Regions from separate parts of the Heyndrickxia sporothermodurans genome, predicted to be linked through region 1. Evidence: riboswitches for the same ligand, from Rfam matches in the RefSeq annotation. Region 1 holds a riboswitch; the other holds the start of a gene.
The links. Region 1 has a riboswitch for thiamine pyrophosphate ahead of B5V89_RS12370 (YkoF family thiamine/hydroxymethylpyrimidine-binding protein). Riboswitches for the same ligand answer to the same signal wherever they lie in the genome.
Positions count from the first base shown of each region.

Region 2: linked by a shared signal. The riboswitch ahead of thiW (energy coupling factor transporter S component ThiW) and the one ahead of B5V89_RS12370 (YkoF family thiamine/hydroxymethylpyrimidine-binding protein) in region 1 are both predicted to bind thiamine pyrophosphate.

Region 1 is NZ_NAZB01000025.1:503-8,119, reverse strand. Features, by position in the region: gene B5V89_RS12395 (nicotinate phosphoribosyltransferase) at 1-820, opposite strand, end outside; gene B5V89_RS12390 (cysteine hydrolase family protein) at 843-1,397, opposite strand; gene B5V89_RS12385 (energy-coupling factor transporter transmembrane component T family protein) at 1,526-2,281, opposite strand; gene B5V89_RS12380 (ABC transporter ATP-binding protein) at 2,256-3,914, opposite strand; gene B5V89_RS12375 (ECF transporter S component) at 3,920-4,498, opposite strand; gene B5V89_RS12370 (YkoF family thiamine/hydroxymethylpyrimidine-binding protein) at 4,513-5,106, opposite strand; TPP riboswitch at 5,203-5,313, opposite strand; gene B5V89_RS12365 (amino acid permease) at 5,940-7,382, shown strand.
Region 2 is NZ_NAZB01000019.1:328,663-336,279, forward strand. Features, by position in the region: gene B5V89_RS09335 (amino acid ABC transporter ATP-binding protein) at 1-284, opposite strand, end outside; gene B5V89_RS09340 (amino acid ABC transporter permease) at 298-981, opposite strand; gene B5V89_RS09345 (amino acid ABC transporter substrate-binding protein) at 997-1,791, opposite strand; gene B5V89_RS09350 (hypothetical protein) at 1,959-2,144, shown strand; gene B5V89_RS20075 (hypothetical protein) at 2,314-2,478, shown strand; gene tenA (thiaminase II) at 2,565-3,254, opposite strand; gene thiE (thiamine phosphate synthase) at 3,294-3,899, opposite strand; gene thiM (hydroxyethylthiazole kinase) at 3,889-4,698, opposite strand; gene thiD (bifunctional hydroxymethylpyrimidine kinase/phosphomethylpyrimidine kinase) at 4,712-5,521, opposite strand; gene thiW (energy coupling factor transporter S component ThiW) at 5,490-6,011, opposite strand; TPP riboswitch at 6,125-6,225, opposite strand; TPP riboswitch at 6,285-6,387, opposite strand; RNA gene ssrS (6S RNA) at 6,539-6,734, opposite strand; gene B5V89_RS09385 (ABC transporter permease) at 6,854-7,617, opposite strand, start outside.

The DNA of each region.
Region 1 (7,617 bases):
CTTTTGATAAAAACGCCATGTCTCCGCTATCTAATCGAATACCAATAAAATTAATTTTATTCCCTAATTCTTTTGCAACTCGTATAGCTGCTGGGACACCCGATTTCAACGTATCATATGTATCCACTAAGAATACACAATCCCGATGGCTTTCTGCATATTTATGAAAAGCTGTATAATCATCACGATATGCTTGTACCATCGCATGGGCATGGGTACCTGAAACAGGGATTCCAAATCGTTTACCCGCTCGAACATTACTTGTTGAATCAAACCCGCCGATGTAGGCAGCTCTTGTTCCCCACACAGCAGCATCCATTTCATGTGCTCTGCGCGTACCAAATTCCATTAATATTTGGTCACCAACTACATTTTTAATTCTCGCTGCTTTCGTTGCAATCAATGTTTGGTAATTCACAATATTAAGCAAGGCGGTTTCAATTATTTGCGCTTGTGCCAAAGGTGCTTCCACATGAATTAAAGGTTCACTGTCAAAAACGATTTCCCCCTCTTTCATCGACCGAACGGTTCCTGTAAAGCGCATTTCACTTAAATATTGTAAAAATTCCTCATCATAGTTCAATTCTTCACGTAAATATTGAATATCTGTTTCAGAAAAATGAAAATCACGTAAGTATTCAACAATTCGTTCTAACCCCGCATATACTGCATACCCATTGTCGAAAGGAAGCTTCCTGAAAAAAACTTCAAATACCGCTTTTCGTTCATGAATACCGTCATCCCAATATGTTTTTGCCATATTGATTTGATATAAATCCGTATGCAGTGCAAAACCGTCGTCCTTATATAACTTTACCATTTAACCCCACTCCTTATTTACCCTAAAAGAGTACCTTCGCACCCAATGTATTTTTAAAATGTTCTAATGCCCATTGATGGCCTGTATCATTAAAGCTCGCCACAGCGTTCCCATGAACAACTATTTTGTATCCTTTATTATAAGCATCTACAGCCGTATGCAATACACAAATATCCGTACAAACGCCACATAAATGTAGTTCTTCAATTCCACGTTCTCTTAGCTTTATATCCAAATCCGTTCCGGCAAATGCACTATAACGTGTTTTATCCATATAGTGTACATTTTCGTCATTTTTATGTTGTTCATACAAACCCTGTAAAGCTCCGAATAATTGACGCCCCTGTGTTCCTACTATATTATGCGGTGGAAACAGCTTTGCCTCCGGATGGAGTGTGTCTTCTTTTTGATGACAATCGATCGCAAAAACAACATAATCACCGGAAAGTATAAAATCGCTTGTTAGCTGGATAATTATATTTTCAATGTCTTGACCTGGTTTCCCACACGTTAATTTACCATCATCTGCAATAAAATCGTATGTATAATCAATATTAATTAATGCTTTTCTAGTCATCACAAAACACCCCTTATTGGCAATCTCGACACTATTGTACTATAAATTCTTAAAATAAGTGAAAATAAAACACCCATTTAATTACCGTAATCATTTTAAACAGCAATTAATGGATGTTTTTTTAAGATCTAAATCGTTTCAGAAACGTATTTAGAAATGATGAATATACCCACCATTAAAAGAAAAAACAGCATATCTTTTCCACTAACCTTCAACTCATGATAGAAAGTTCGATCCCTGCTTCCCGTGAATCCCTTTGATTCCATTGCAATTGCTGTTCGCTCTGCTTTTCGTATCGCACTTGCTAAAAGTGGAATGGTGTATTTTTTTAAAAGCTGTATTCTCCCTTTTATCCCTTTCTCCCAATGAACGCCTCGAATTCGATGGGCATTTCTAATAATCGTAAATTCATCCTTTAATAAAGGTAAAAACTGATAGCCTGCTAAAATTCCGTAGGCAAGCTTAGGGGGAAGTTTACATTGTTGAATCAGACTTAACATAAATTTAGTTGTATCTGTTGTTAATATAAACATTAAAGACAAGGCAGCAAAACAAAGAACACGTAATCCAAGTGCCAGTCCAGTATTCAGTCCGTAATCAGTAATCTCAAAAGGACCTAATTTAGCATAAGTGACGAAACTAGTATTACTTGGTGGATTCGAAAATATTGTTGTTGTCCACACATACCCAAAGGCAATGATAAAAAACGGTACAAATCGTATACACCATTTTTTCATCCCTACTTTACCAAAAAGAAATGTGATTAAGACCGTAAAAGACAAGTAAAGCAACGGAGTTAAAGGGTCAAATACAAAAGCTAAAAGGACAACAGAGACCAAAACGACAATTGCTTTTATACTAGGATTTAGTAACTGAAGCCGCAATTGGTTCACCCCTTATCCCATATGTATTCCAAATTGAATATAATAATGGATTTTCAAGGTTTGCTTTCTCCACAATTTCACTATTTTCTAAAAATAGCTCATGAGGTGTTCCTTGAAACACTACTTCCCCTTCGAAAAGAACGATGACTTGATGAGCAAATTTCGCCACAATTTCCATATCATGAGTCACCATCAACGCCGTCATCCCAATGTTCACTCTCGATTGAATAATTTTCATCATTTCATTCGTCGCTTTCTCATCCTGCCCAAAGGTTGGCTCATCTAATATAAGGAATTCCCGTTCATCCACTAGCATCGTAGCTACACTTAAGCGCCGCTTTTGCCCTTGACTTAATATGAAGGGATTATGATCCTTTAACCGAAGTAAACGAAAATCTGAAAGAATATTAGCTACCTTAGAATCGATATCTTCTACTTTTTTCATTCTTGGACCAAAGGCTACTTCATCAAATACCGTATCCGCTATAAATTGATGCTCCGGATTTTGAAAAACGTAACCAATTGAATCCAACCTCACCTTTTCATCCAAATCCTTGAACAATTTATTCCCATAGAAAATCTCCCCTTGCTGTTCCTTAAGAAGTCCCGCCAACATCAAAGTTAATGTAGATTTACCCGCACCATTCGGACCTACAATCGCTGTCCATTCACCCTTATTTATTGATAAATGGATATTTTTTAAAATTTGTTTCTCCCCCCGGGAAAAGGAAACGTGTTTCATTTGGATTAACGGCGGTGTTGGGAAATCATTTACTGCCTGTAATGGAAAAGAAGTGTCTACCTCATCTAACTCTTCCATTAATTCATCCACTGTTAATGGATAAAAGTTTTCTCGCACCTGTTGACCGAATAGTGTCACCTTTGGGAGGCATATTCCAAGATCTTTCATATCATCAAAATGATGAACCAATCCTTTTTTCAATGAACCATCGTACATTAGTTGTCCGGATTGTGTAAAAACAAGGGTGCGATCAATAAAAGGAACCCAATAATCAAGTTTATGCTCTATGACGATGAGAGAAAAATTCATTTCTCTTTGCAATCTATCAATCGTTTCAGCAAAATCTTTTGTTGCCACCGGATCGAGCAAAGCAGTAGGTTCATCTAAAATCATCAATTCGGGTTCCATTGCCATCACACATGCAAGTGCCAGCTTTTGCTTCATTCCACCTGATAGGGTAGAAATATGAGCTTGTCTATACTTCTCTAAACCAACTAATGAAAGAGACCATTCTATTTTTCGTATCATTTCTTCTTTAGGTAATTTTATATTTTCTAAGCCGAATGCGATTTCATCCTCTACAGTGAGCATACAAAATTGGGAATCAGGATCTTGAAATACGACGCCAATTCGGCTGCTTAATTGTCCTGGTTTATAAGACTGAATCTCTTTCCCAGCATATTTAATACTCCCAGTCCTGTCCCCTTCAATTGAATTTGGAATCAGCCCGTTTAAACAAAGTGCTAACGAACTTTTGCCGGAGCCACTTGGTCCTAATAATAGAAGTTTTTCACCTTTATTTATGGAAAAGGAGATATTGTTTATAATCGATTGCTCCTCATAAGATAATGAAAGATTCCTAACTTCTAATAAAGGTTCCCGTATCTCCATTTCAATCACGCTACTTTTCTCTTTTTCATCTCTTTGCCTAATGGCATTCCATTAAGCACTCCTGTTTTTGCCAATCCTTCACTTATATACTTACCTAATAATCCCGCAAGGAGCGCACCAGAAACCATTCGTATCGCTAGCATGGATAAAACATACGATGGTGATAGTGTTGCAAATCCAGAGATAAAATACCCCCAAGCAAAACTAAATATCGCTGAACCAACTCCGGCAAGCATTAACACCCATGTTGAATAACGCTTCCAGCCAGTTGCGGCAAACACAACCTCAGCCCCTAAACCTTGGATCATTCCAGAGATTAATAGTCTTGGACCAACTGCATTCCCTATTAAAATTTCCACAAATGCGGCGATCGTTTCCGCCAAAACCGCTGCACCTGGCTTGCGAATAATATTTGCAACAATGATAGAAACGATAAACCATATCCCAAATATCGGTTCATAACCGATCGGTCCGACTAACCCAAAGAAAATATTCCCTACTTGGGTAAATAATAAATATACGATGGCAAAGACAATTCCTAACACTGACATCACAACAATTTCCCGCAGACTCCATTTAGACATCACTTTTTCCCTCCTTATTTCTTTTTCCTCGAAGGACTATTCGCCGAAATATTGACTGTCATTGTTACGTGCTTAACTTTTTCCTGAGTATAATTAAATGCATGCTCGAGTGTTGTAAACACATCATGCGCATCGCCGTCCAATCTGCTGGCATAGTGAATTCCTCCAGTAAATGTGTTTTGTTGTTTGGCGATATCCACAACATCTGCAATGATTTGCATATAGTTTTCATTATTCATCGGATATAACGCAAATTGTGTAGGCGCTTCAATATGAATATTTTTTACTCTGTCTTCATTCATCCGAACATCGTCCTCGGACATATACACATCTCCATCTAAATCTCCCGGGCATCCAATTGAAAATGTTCCATTTAAGACAACATGTTTTTCAGTATTAGCCGCAATTAAATAGATAGCTTTTGCAACGTCAAACACATGCTCCATTTTCCCACGGATTACTGTACTAATATCATCCGTTTTCACCCATACTTTAGTGGTGTCGACCCGTTGAAGCGTAGATAAAATAATATCTACAAATTCATCCGCCATCGGATAAAGGGAAAAACGAAAACCTACAATTCTACTTGTTCCACATACTTCTGTCATAACCATTCTCCTCTCTTTTTTTGGAGAATAAAAAAACTGCATCTCTTGGAAGATGCAGTAGTATACGAATAGATGCAAATCAATGAATGATTCTACACCAATACTACTACACTTCCCCACGCTAGTATTATCTAGATCGGGTAATAAGGGATCGGAACGCACTTCCACGTTCACATCTCAGCTTTTTCAGCACCCCTAGTGTAGATAGGTCATATGCAGTTTTATTATTCGCCCTTATCATACATGACAAAAAATCATGTGTAAAGTTACTTTAGCATTATTTGTTTATTCTCAGCATACCAAACTATTCTAGGAAAATATCCATAATGCAATTTCATTCAACAAAGTGATAAAATATACAACTTTCTATTTCCATTCTTTCCGGTTTATGATATCTTTATATAGTTATTAATATAATTTTTTATTTATAAATATCCATTAATTTTATTCGAAGTTGATTTCCGCTGCAGGTGCTCGCTTTCCGCGGGCGGTTCGGGAGCCTGTTTAGCTCCGGCGGCTATCGACTAGCGAACTTCCGGTCACCTCCCTACGATAAGTCATCATCGATTCGTCCTTTAGGACTCATCGTGATTCCTTTATCTCAGTCGCTGCCCTCCAGTTCGTACGTCGATAAGCAAGCCGCCTATGCTTTTCGAACTCCTCGGCGCTTATCGCGCCTGAGGGGTCTCCCGTATACCGTTTTTCCCGCAGGAGTCTCGCACCTTCCGCTCCAATCAACAAGACGTCTAAATCAAGATTGAACTTTAAACAAAGCCATTAGTTTAAACATGGTTATTTTAAGGGTATGAATGGATTACGGAGGGTTTATATAGATGGAGAATCAAAATGGAGGATTACAACGTAGTTTAAAAGCACGACATTTGACGATGATTTCATTAGGTGGATCCATTGGTACCGGGCTGTTTCTAGGAAGCGGATCTGCTATTTACCAAGCAGGACCAGGCGGCGCACTGCTTGCCTATATGATAATTGGTGTCATGGTGTATTTTATTATGACGAGCCTTGGTGAACTAGCTTCTTTCATGCCAACAAGTGGGGCATTTAGCACCTATGCTACCCGCTTTATTGATCCAGCACTTGGATTTGCATTAGGGTGGAACTATTGGTACAGCTGGGCGATCACACTTGCGGCAGAACTTTCCGCATCAACATTAGTCATGAAATTTTGGTTCCCAGATAGTCCATCATGGTTATGGAGCGGACTTTTTATCTTGATTATTTTTGGACTGAATATTCTCTCTGTTAAAGGCTATGGCGAGGGTGAGTATTGGTTCTCTTTCATTAAAGTTGCTACCATCATTATTTTCATTATCGTAGGTATTTTAATGATTTTAGGTATTATGAAAGGCGATGCCATTGGCTTTAAAAACTTCTCAATTGGGGACGCTCCCTTTCACGGTGGCCTACTAGCAGTTATTGGTGTGTTTCTTACCGCAGGATTTTCTTTTCAAGGAACAGAAATTGTCGGTGTAGCTGCAGGTGAAAGTGAAAATCCGAGAGAAAATGTGCCTAAAGCAATCAAAAGTGTATTTTGGAGAATTCTTTTATTTTATGTACTTGCAATTCTCGTTATAGGTTTAATTATTCCTTATACAACAAAAACCCTGCAAAGCGAAGACATCATGGTCAGTCCGTTTACGTTAGTGTTCAAAAAGGCCGGACTCGCATTTGCCGCATCATTAATGAATGCAGTCATCTTAACAGCCGTTCTATCAGCTGGAAACTCAAGTCTTTATGCATCTACAAGAATTTTATATGCTTTGGCAAAAGAAGGACAAGCTCCTAGGTTTTTTGGTAAATTAAATAAGCGTGGAGTTCCAGTCGCCGCTCTTATTGCGACAACTTTAGTGGGAATGCTCGCATTTCTAGCATCAGCTTTTGGTGATGGAGCGATTTACATGTGGCTGTTAAACGCTGCAGGGATTACTGGTTTCATTTTTTGGCTCGGTATTGCTGCCAGTCATTATCGGTTTAGGAAGGCTTATATCGCTCAAGGACATGCACTTGAAAAGCTTCCATACCGTGCAAAACTATATCCGTTCGGTCCAATTCTCGCTTTTGTCGTTGGATTAGTTGTCATACTAGCCCAAGACTATCAAGCATTTCTTGGTGATAAAATAAATTGGATGGATCTGATCGCCGCTTATCTCGGTATCCCATTATTTATCGTTATGTGGTTAGGATTTAAATTTATTAAGAAAACAAAAGTGGTTCCTTTGAAGGAATGTAAGATTGATATGGATGAGTTTAAGTGAACTACTGTATAGGCATTTTTGTATAAAAATGCCGTGGTAAACATAACCTTTGTAAAAAACAGGTTATTCAATGTTGGTAATTAGCCTGTCCTAACGCCCTAGACTTTGAGAGGCAAGAAGCCGATCAAGGTCTAGGGCGTTTTGAATAAAGTTTATTGTTGTTATGCATTGCATCGACTATATGATAATTCTTTTATTAGTTGTTCGGCTCTGTTATCTTAACAATCGATATGAT
Region 2 (7,617 bases), on a different contig from region 1:
AACAAATTATACCCTTGAAAAACCATACCTGTTTGTTTGCGAATAGCCATTATTTCTTGAAGCTTTATCTTTCTATTTTCTTGAAATTCCAGTTTTCGATTTCCAATCGAAAGTGAACCTTTATCTGGAGTCTCCAATAGATTTAAACAACGAAGAAGAGTTGTTTTTCCTGAACCAGATGGTCCAATGATAACAGCAGTTTGCCCTTTTTCGATTGAAAGTGTAATCCCTTTTAAAACTTCTAAATCATGAAAACGTTTATGCAATTGTTGGATAGAAATCATTCTTCGTCCCCCACTATTTTGCTACCGTTCGATTATATCGCCTTTCAAGCATAGATTGACCAAACGATAACACAGTACTAAATAGTAAATAAATGAAAGCTACTTCTATATATAGCCAAAGCGGCTCATAAGTGGCAGCAACGATTTGCTGACTTTTTTGGAACATTTCAGTAACAGTTATCGTTGCAGCAAGTGACGTATCTTTCACTAAACTGATAAAAGAATTCCCTAAAGGTGGCAAGGATACACGCATTGCTTGTGGTAATATAATTCTTCTCATCGCTTGGGATTTCTTCATCCCTATTGAGTATGCTGCTTCCCATTGGCCTTTTGGAATAGATAAAATGGATGCCCGAAAAATTTCGGAACTATATGCTCCCACATTTAAGGTGAAGCCGATGATTGCTGCAGGAAACGGATCTAACGTAACCCCTAATTTAGGCAATCCATAAAAAAGGATAAACAATTGAACGAGTAAAGGGGTCCCTCTAAAAATCCATAAATAAAATTTAGCGAGTAAGATTAATGGTTTAATTGTAGAAATGCGAATAATCGCTATCAGAAATGCTAGTACCGTTCCTAATATAAATGTAATGATTGAAAGAGGAATAGTAAAATATATGCCTGCTTTTAGTATAGGAAAAAAGGAATCACGCAGGATTCCGAGTATTCGGATGGTAGATTCATCTGTGAACATCTTTAATCGATCCCTTTACTTCGACACATCTGTGCCAAACCATTTTTTTGAAATTTTCAAATAGGTACCATCTTTTTTCATATCTGCAAGTGCTCCGTTTACAGCCTTCACTAGTTCATCTGAATTTTTCCGAAAAAGAAAAGCATTACTCGTCGCATTTTTTTCTTCATAGACGACTTTTATAGGCAAATTGGGTTGGTGTTTTTTCAAATCTAAATAAGAAAGACTATCGTTTATTGTTGCGTCAATTCGTTTTGAAGTGATCAGATCAATTGATTGATTGAATCCATCTACAACCGTATTTGTTGCACCATGGTCTTCTGCAATTTTTCGATAATTACTATCTAATGACTGCCCTACTTTTTTTCCTTTTAAGTCATTTAACGTTTTTATGTCATGATTATCTTTTCCTACAATTAAAACAGCTTTCGAGACGATATATGGATCTGACATATCATATTTTTTCAATCGATCCGTTCGAACAGCTACTTCATTGGCAACTAAGTCATAACGTTTCGCATCTAACCCTGCAATCATACCGTCCCATTTTGTTTCAATATATTTAGGTTTTATCTTTAATCGTTTAAATACCTCATTTGCAATGTCGATATCAAAACCTGTAAGCTTTCCAGATTGGTCGTGATAGGTAAATGGTGAATAGGTCCCTTCCGTTCCAATGTTTACGACTCCTTTGTCTTTAATTTTGTCATAAAGGTTTTTTTGCTCGTTTTTATTATCATTGTTTGTCCCACAAGAACTTGTAATTATTGCAAAGGTTAAAATTATGAGTGTAAATAGTAATTTTTTCATCAAGCATCCCTCATTTTTGTATTTATCATTTATTCTCGTAGTTTTGCCCTATGCAAAAAGGGATATGCATCTTGCCTATTATGAAGTATGTTCAATCATTAATTTTACTTCTAAAAATCACACTTATTTTTGTTTGTACATATAATATGACAAGGAGGTGGTTAACAATGGTTCAATTGTTTTTAGCTACAATCGTTGCTGGATTTGCGTTACTTGGCTTAAGTCTGCTTGGAGTTGTTACGGGGACATTAGCTACAGTAGTTGAATTCATTGGAGCAGGTGCCGTTATTCTGTTCGCTATCGTCTTAATTGTTAAAGCAATTATGGCTTTACTAGGGAAACTGAATGTATAAACCTTTTCCTTCATAAAATATGGAGGGTGCCCAAGCTTCTTTTTATACGGACTTATCAATATATTTTTCATTACTTGAAAAAGTGGGATGTCCCACTTTTTTTTATCTTATTTAACTTACATACTTTTTTACATATCAAAGGAAAATAAATCAAAAGGAGGGACAAACTTTGGTTAATCAAAATTTCGAAAAATTTCATAAACTACAAGAAAAGCATAAGTCGAGTTATCTCGGAAAGGATACGGACCAAAAACAATTAAATCCAGATCCGGAATATAATAATCAATCAAATACCGATAAAGCAATTGGAGCAACAGGAAGAGAACTAAAATAAGCTAGGGGTTATCCCCTAGCTGTTTCATATCAATGTTAAACATAAATTCAACTTTTTTAACGAATAAAAATACATACAATACAACTTTATAATGGCCATTCTTCTTGGTGATAGACCATATCCCAGAACATATATTCAAAGCGAGATGTCATTTGAAAATGTTTCTCTAAGGATACCAGTTCATGTTCCCGAGTTCCTTCAGTTAATTGATTCATTAACTTGATTAACCAAAGGGCAACCGATCCAAACTCATCTGATGAATAAGTTTCTATCCAATGTGAATACGGATTTGATTTTATTTGATGGTGATGCTGTTTTTTTAAAAGCTTACCAATCTCCCAATAATCCCATGCACAAGGAAGCAAACAAGAAACTACTTCCGCTAATGACCCATTTAGTGATACGTTTACCATATAATTTGTATAAGCTAGATTTATAGGTGTTGGTTTTACCTGTTCTAATTCCTCTTCAGATATCCCAAATTCTTTAGCATATTTTCTATGCAAGTCCATTTCAAAATGTAGAATTGAGTGTAATGAGTGGGAAAATTTTTGCATTGTTTGTAAATCTTTTGCTTTTTGAGTACCTATTGCAAATAACTTCGAATACTCAATTAAATACACATAATCCTGTTTCATATAATAAGCAAAAAGTTCAATTGGTAAAGAGCCGTCACCAATACCTTGAACAAATGGATGTTGATGATTTTTATTCCAAATGGGTTGAGCATTTCTATATAATCGATCGGTAAATAGCTTCCCTTGCGTCATTGTCATATTCTCCCTCTCTATTTTGCACATTGCAAATTTATTTTTTTACTGAAAAAATTTTTTCGCTGCTTCCTTTGGGTTTTTTGCCTTCATAATTGCAGAAACTACCGCAATTCCAGAAAAATTTATTTCTTTTAATTGATGAAAATTATCTAATGTTATTCCTCCGATTGCTACAGCTGGTATATTTACAGAATCTTTAATTGCTTTTAAGGTTTCCATAGATAACACAGTTGCATCTTGTTTTGTTTTAGTTGGAAAAGCAGACCCTATTCCAATATAATCAGCTCCAATTTTTTCAGCTAATTGGGCCTGCTCGATTGTTTGCGTAGACACACCAATAATCATTGACTTGGGAACTATTCGCTTTAAGGCAGAAAGCGGTATATCGTCTTGACCAACATGTATACCATCAGCTCCTACCGCTAACGCAATATCTACACGATCATTTATAATTAGAGGCACTTGATAGCTTTTTAACAACGCTTTTAAATGTTTTGCTTTTTTATAAAATGTGAGTCCATCGCTATTCTTTTCACGAAGTTGAACGATGGTCACACCACCTTGCACAGCTTCTTCAACAATTGATAAAAGTTCGCCTATTGGGGTTCGTTCATCGGTAACTAAATAAAGATTGTAATTAACATTCATGAATTTTCACCTCTTTAGCAAAAACTTCCTCATTCATTCGATAGATTTCATCCATCAGCTTTATTTTATATGTTCCAATCCCTCCATCTGTTGCCAAGTGTTTCGTTGCACGTTCCCCTGAAAGTGACATAATTGACATTCCCGTGATGGCGGCACCTAAATAATCAGATGTTACGCCAGAAAAACTGCCTATGAGTGAAGTAGACATGCATCCTGTACCTGTTATTCTTGTTAATCTTTCATCCCCATTTGATAGATAATAGTTCTTACTTCCGTTTGATACAACGTCTACTTTGCCACTTATGCCAACAACACATTGGAATGTATTTGCAGCTTGCTGAGCTATTTCAATTGATGGTACAGAGCCATCAGCGGCATCGACTCCCTTTGTTCCACCTGTACCATTAATTAATGTATGTATTTCACTGCTATTCCCACGGATGATAGCCATCTTTACTTTTTCTAATAGTTCCATAGATCGTTCTGTTCGATAACTTGTTGCGCCAACACCGACAGGATCCAATATAACTGGAATTCCTTTCTTATTAGCAGCAATCCCTGCATGTAGCATGGATTCAAAAACAACATCATGAATCGTTCCTAAATTGATAATTAGTGCATCAGCTAGATGGATCATATCTTCTACCTCTTTAATCTCTGTCGCCATTACTGGTGAAGCTCCGATTGCAAGTGTGACATTAGCACAATCATTAATAGTTACCACATTTGTCATATGGTGAATAAGTGGTTTTTTTTCTTTTACTAATGAAATTAACCGTGTCATTTTTGAAATTTCCATTGGAATCCCTCCGCTATTTATTGTCTACTAGTCCAGCACGTTCATATAAATGGTAAAAATGATTTGTTGGACCATGTCCACTGCCAAGTTCTAAGCTATGTTGAATTGCTATTGTAATATAATCTTTTGCTTTCTTAACTGCACTCAACAGGGGTTCTTCCTGAGCAACAAAAGCGGTGATAGCTGAAGATAATGTACACCCTGTTCCATGAACATTTTTCGTATGAATTCTCTTCCCAGGCAACCATGTAAAGTGATGTCCGTCAAAAAATAAATCATTTGGATCCCCTTCTAAATGGCCACCCTTTAATAAAATTTTTTTGGCACCGAGTTCCTGTAATTTGAGGCAGGCAGTATACATGTCTTCAATCGTCCAAATTTTACTGTCTGTTAAACTTTCAGCCTCAGGTATATTAGGTGTAATTAATGTCACCATTGGAAGCAATTTTTCTTTTAACGCATCTATCGCATTTTGCTGTAATAAATGGTGACCACCTTTTGATATCATGACTGGATCGAGGATGATATGCTCTGTACGGTATATATTCAATTCCTTTGCAACCACATCAATATTTTCTTTTGTTCCGAGCATTCCAATTTTAACTGCATCAACATGAATGTCGTCGAAAATAGCAGATATTTGATCACTGATTATTTGTGAATCAATCATTTGTACAGATTTTACTTCCATTGTGTTTTGGGCGGTAACTGCAGTAATAACCGACATTCCAAACACACCTAAGGAAGAAAATGTTTTAATATCTGCTTGGATCCCAGCTCCACCTCCTGAATCAGATCCTGCGATTGTAAGTGCTGTTTTCATGAATGATTCCTCCAAACGTTTGATTTCGTAATAATACTTTCATTAAAAATATGGCAATTAGTGCTCCTGCAAAGGAACTAACTATAAATGAAGGGATAAATCCAAATAAAGCTACATTCTTTCCTAATAGTAGCCTTGCTACTGGATATGCTGCGAGTGCCCCAAGAATGCCAGTTCCAATAACTTCACCCGTAAACGCCCAACTAAGCTTTCTTGTTTTCATAAACAAATAGCCTGATAGAAATGCACCAATCATACTTCCGGGAAAAGCAAATAGGGAGCCGGTTCCTGTGAAATTTCGGATGATTGACACGATAAATGCTTGTGCAATTGAATAAAACGGACCCAATAGGATAGCGGTTAATACATTAGCCATATGTTGGATAGGGAAAATTTTTGCAAATCCCACTGGGATAAAAACGATATTACTTATTAAAGTAGTTATCGCAATAATAACTGCAGTTATCGTCATTTTTTTTAACTTATTCATCTTTACACACCTCCATCATTTGATTTTTGTGAGGAAGCTTTTCTTTCTCCAACAAAAAAACCGCCTTCCTCAATAGAAAGCGGCAATAACAACTGTAACTAGAAAATACAGAATAGCTATTTAGACCGCTTCCCTACGCCGGTATAATCCGGATCAGGTACAAAGGGTTTCAATCAATGATATCTCTCAGCCTATGGCTCCCCTAGCAGAAAAAATTATGAAATTGTACACAAAAAAGCCCATCGTAAGCAGTTAGATGGGCAGAATTGATTATATCTCTTACTCCCACTTCCTTACGCCAGCATAAACTGGATCAAGTTCAAAGGGTCCAGAACATCTCTGTCTCAGTCTTATTTAGACTCCCCTAGCGATAAAATTATTCATTTATGTATATGTTAGCATAAATTAGATAAAAAGAAAGGATAATTTTCCTTTTTAAAATTTGGTTCTTATTATATAATTCCATACATTATTCTCTGTATAAAAAAACCAGTTCCCGATTGGAAACTGATTTGGAAGTTGTCATTTATAAGGCCGCCTTTGCCGTATGAGTATTAAGAAAGTTTTAAACCACCACTCCTCAAAGTGGGTGTTTGCAGAAACGTTCTTGCTTGTCTTCCATGCCATGTAGGCGAAAGCTTGTCATTCCAGTTTCAATATAAAACTCCCTGTTACAGCTTAAAGGTTAAAACTTTATTATCAATACGTACAATGCAGCTTGTATTGTTATATTACTTTATTTTTATCATTTTTTCAAGTGAAATGATTTACTGGAATAATAAACTACCTCATTTTTATGAATTCCTTTGCAATATTATTTTGCAATTATTAAGGATGGTCGTCTAAATCCACTGACTTGTTTGATATCTGCGGTTATAATGTTTTTTTAATCCAACGGCTAAAAGTTGAAATGATACAATCGCAAACAGTAAGCATACTAATGGAATGAAAAGAACGAACTGATTTCCCCACAAATGATCCCTTGCCTGTCCTACTAAACCAGCCCATTCTTTCGTAATCGAATGATATAAAGTTGGTGAGGTTTCTAGCTTCGTTCCTCCTATAAAAATATTAAATAATGCTAATTGTCCCATCACAGTGATTGCGGTAACAATTTCGAGAACAAATAATATAACAATATCTTCTATTAAATGTGGAATGATGTGGCGCTTAATTATTTTCCATTTTGAAGACCCTGTCGTAATGGCGGCTTCAATAAAAGGCAAGCGATACACTTGTATCGTTTTTTCCCGAATCGATGCGGCTACACTCGGAAATCCGATTATGGTCGATACGATGATAAATAATACGATTAATGATATAGGCTTAATAGTTGGATTAAAAGAAATCGGCCACAAAACGAAATAAATGATTAAAAACGATGGAATATACGATAAAGAATGTTCAAATGACTCCCAAATGTGGAGCCTCTTTTTCATTATCCCTGTAAATAATCCAATTCCTAAACCAAGAGCAATTTTTAATAAGGCAATCGAAATTGAAATAAAGACAGTATATTTTGCACCATAAATTAGTAATGTAAGTAAATCGTATCCCCATTTGTCTGTTCCTAACGGATATTCTTTGTATGTAAAGGGGGCTAGCG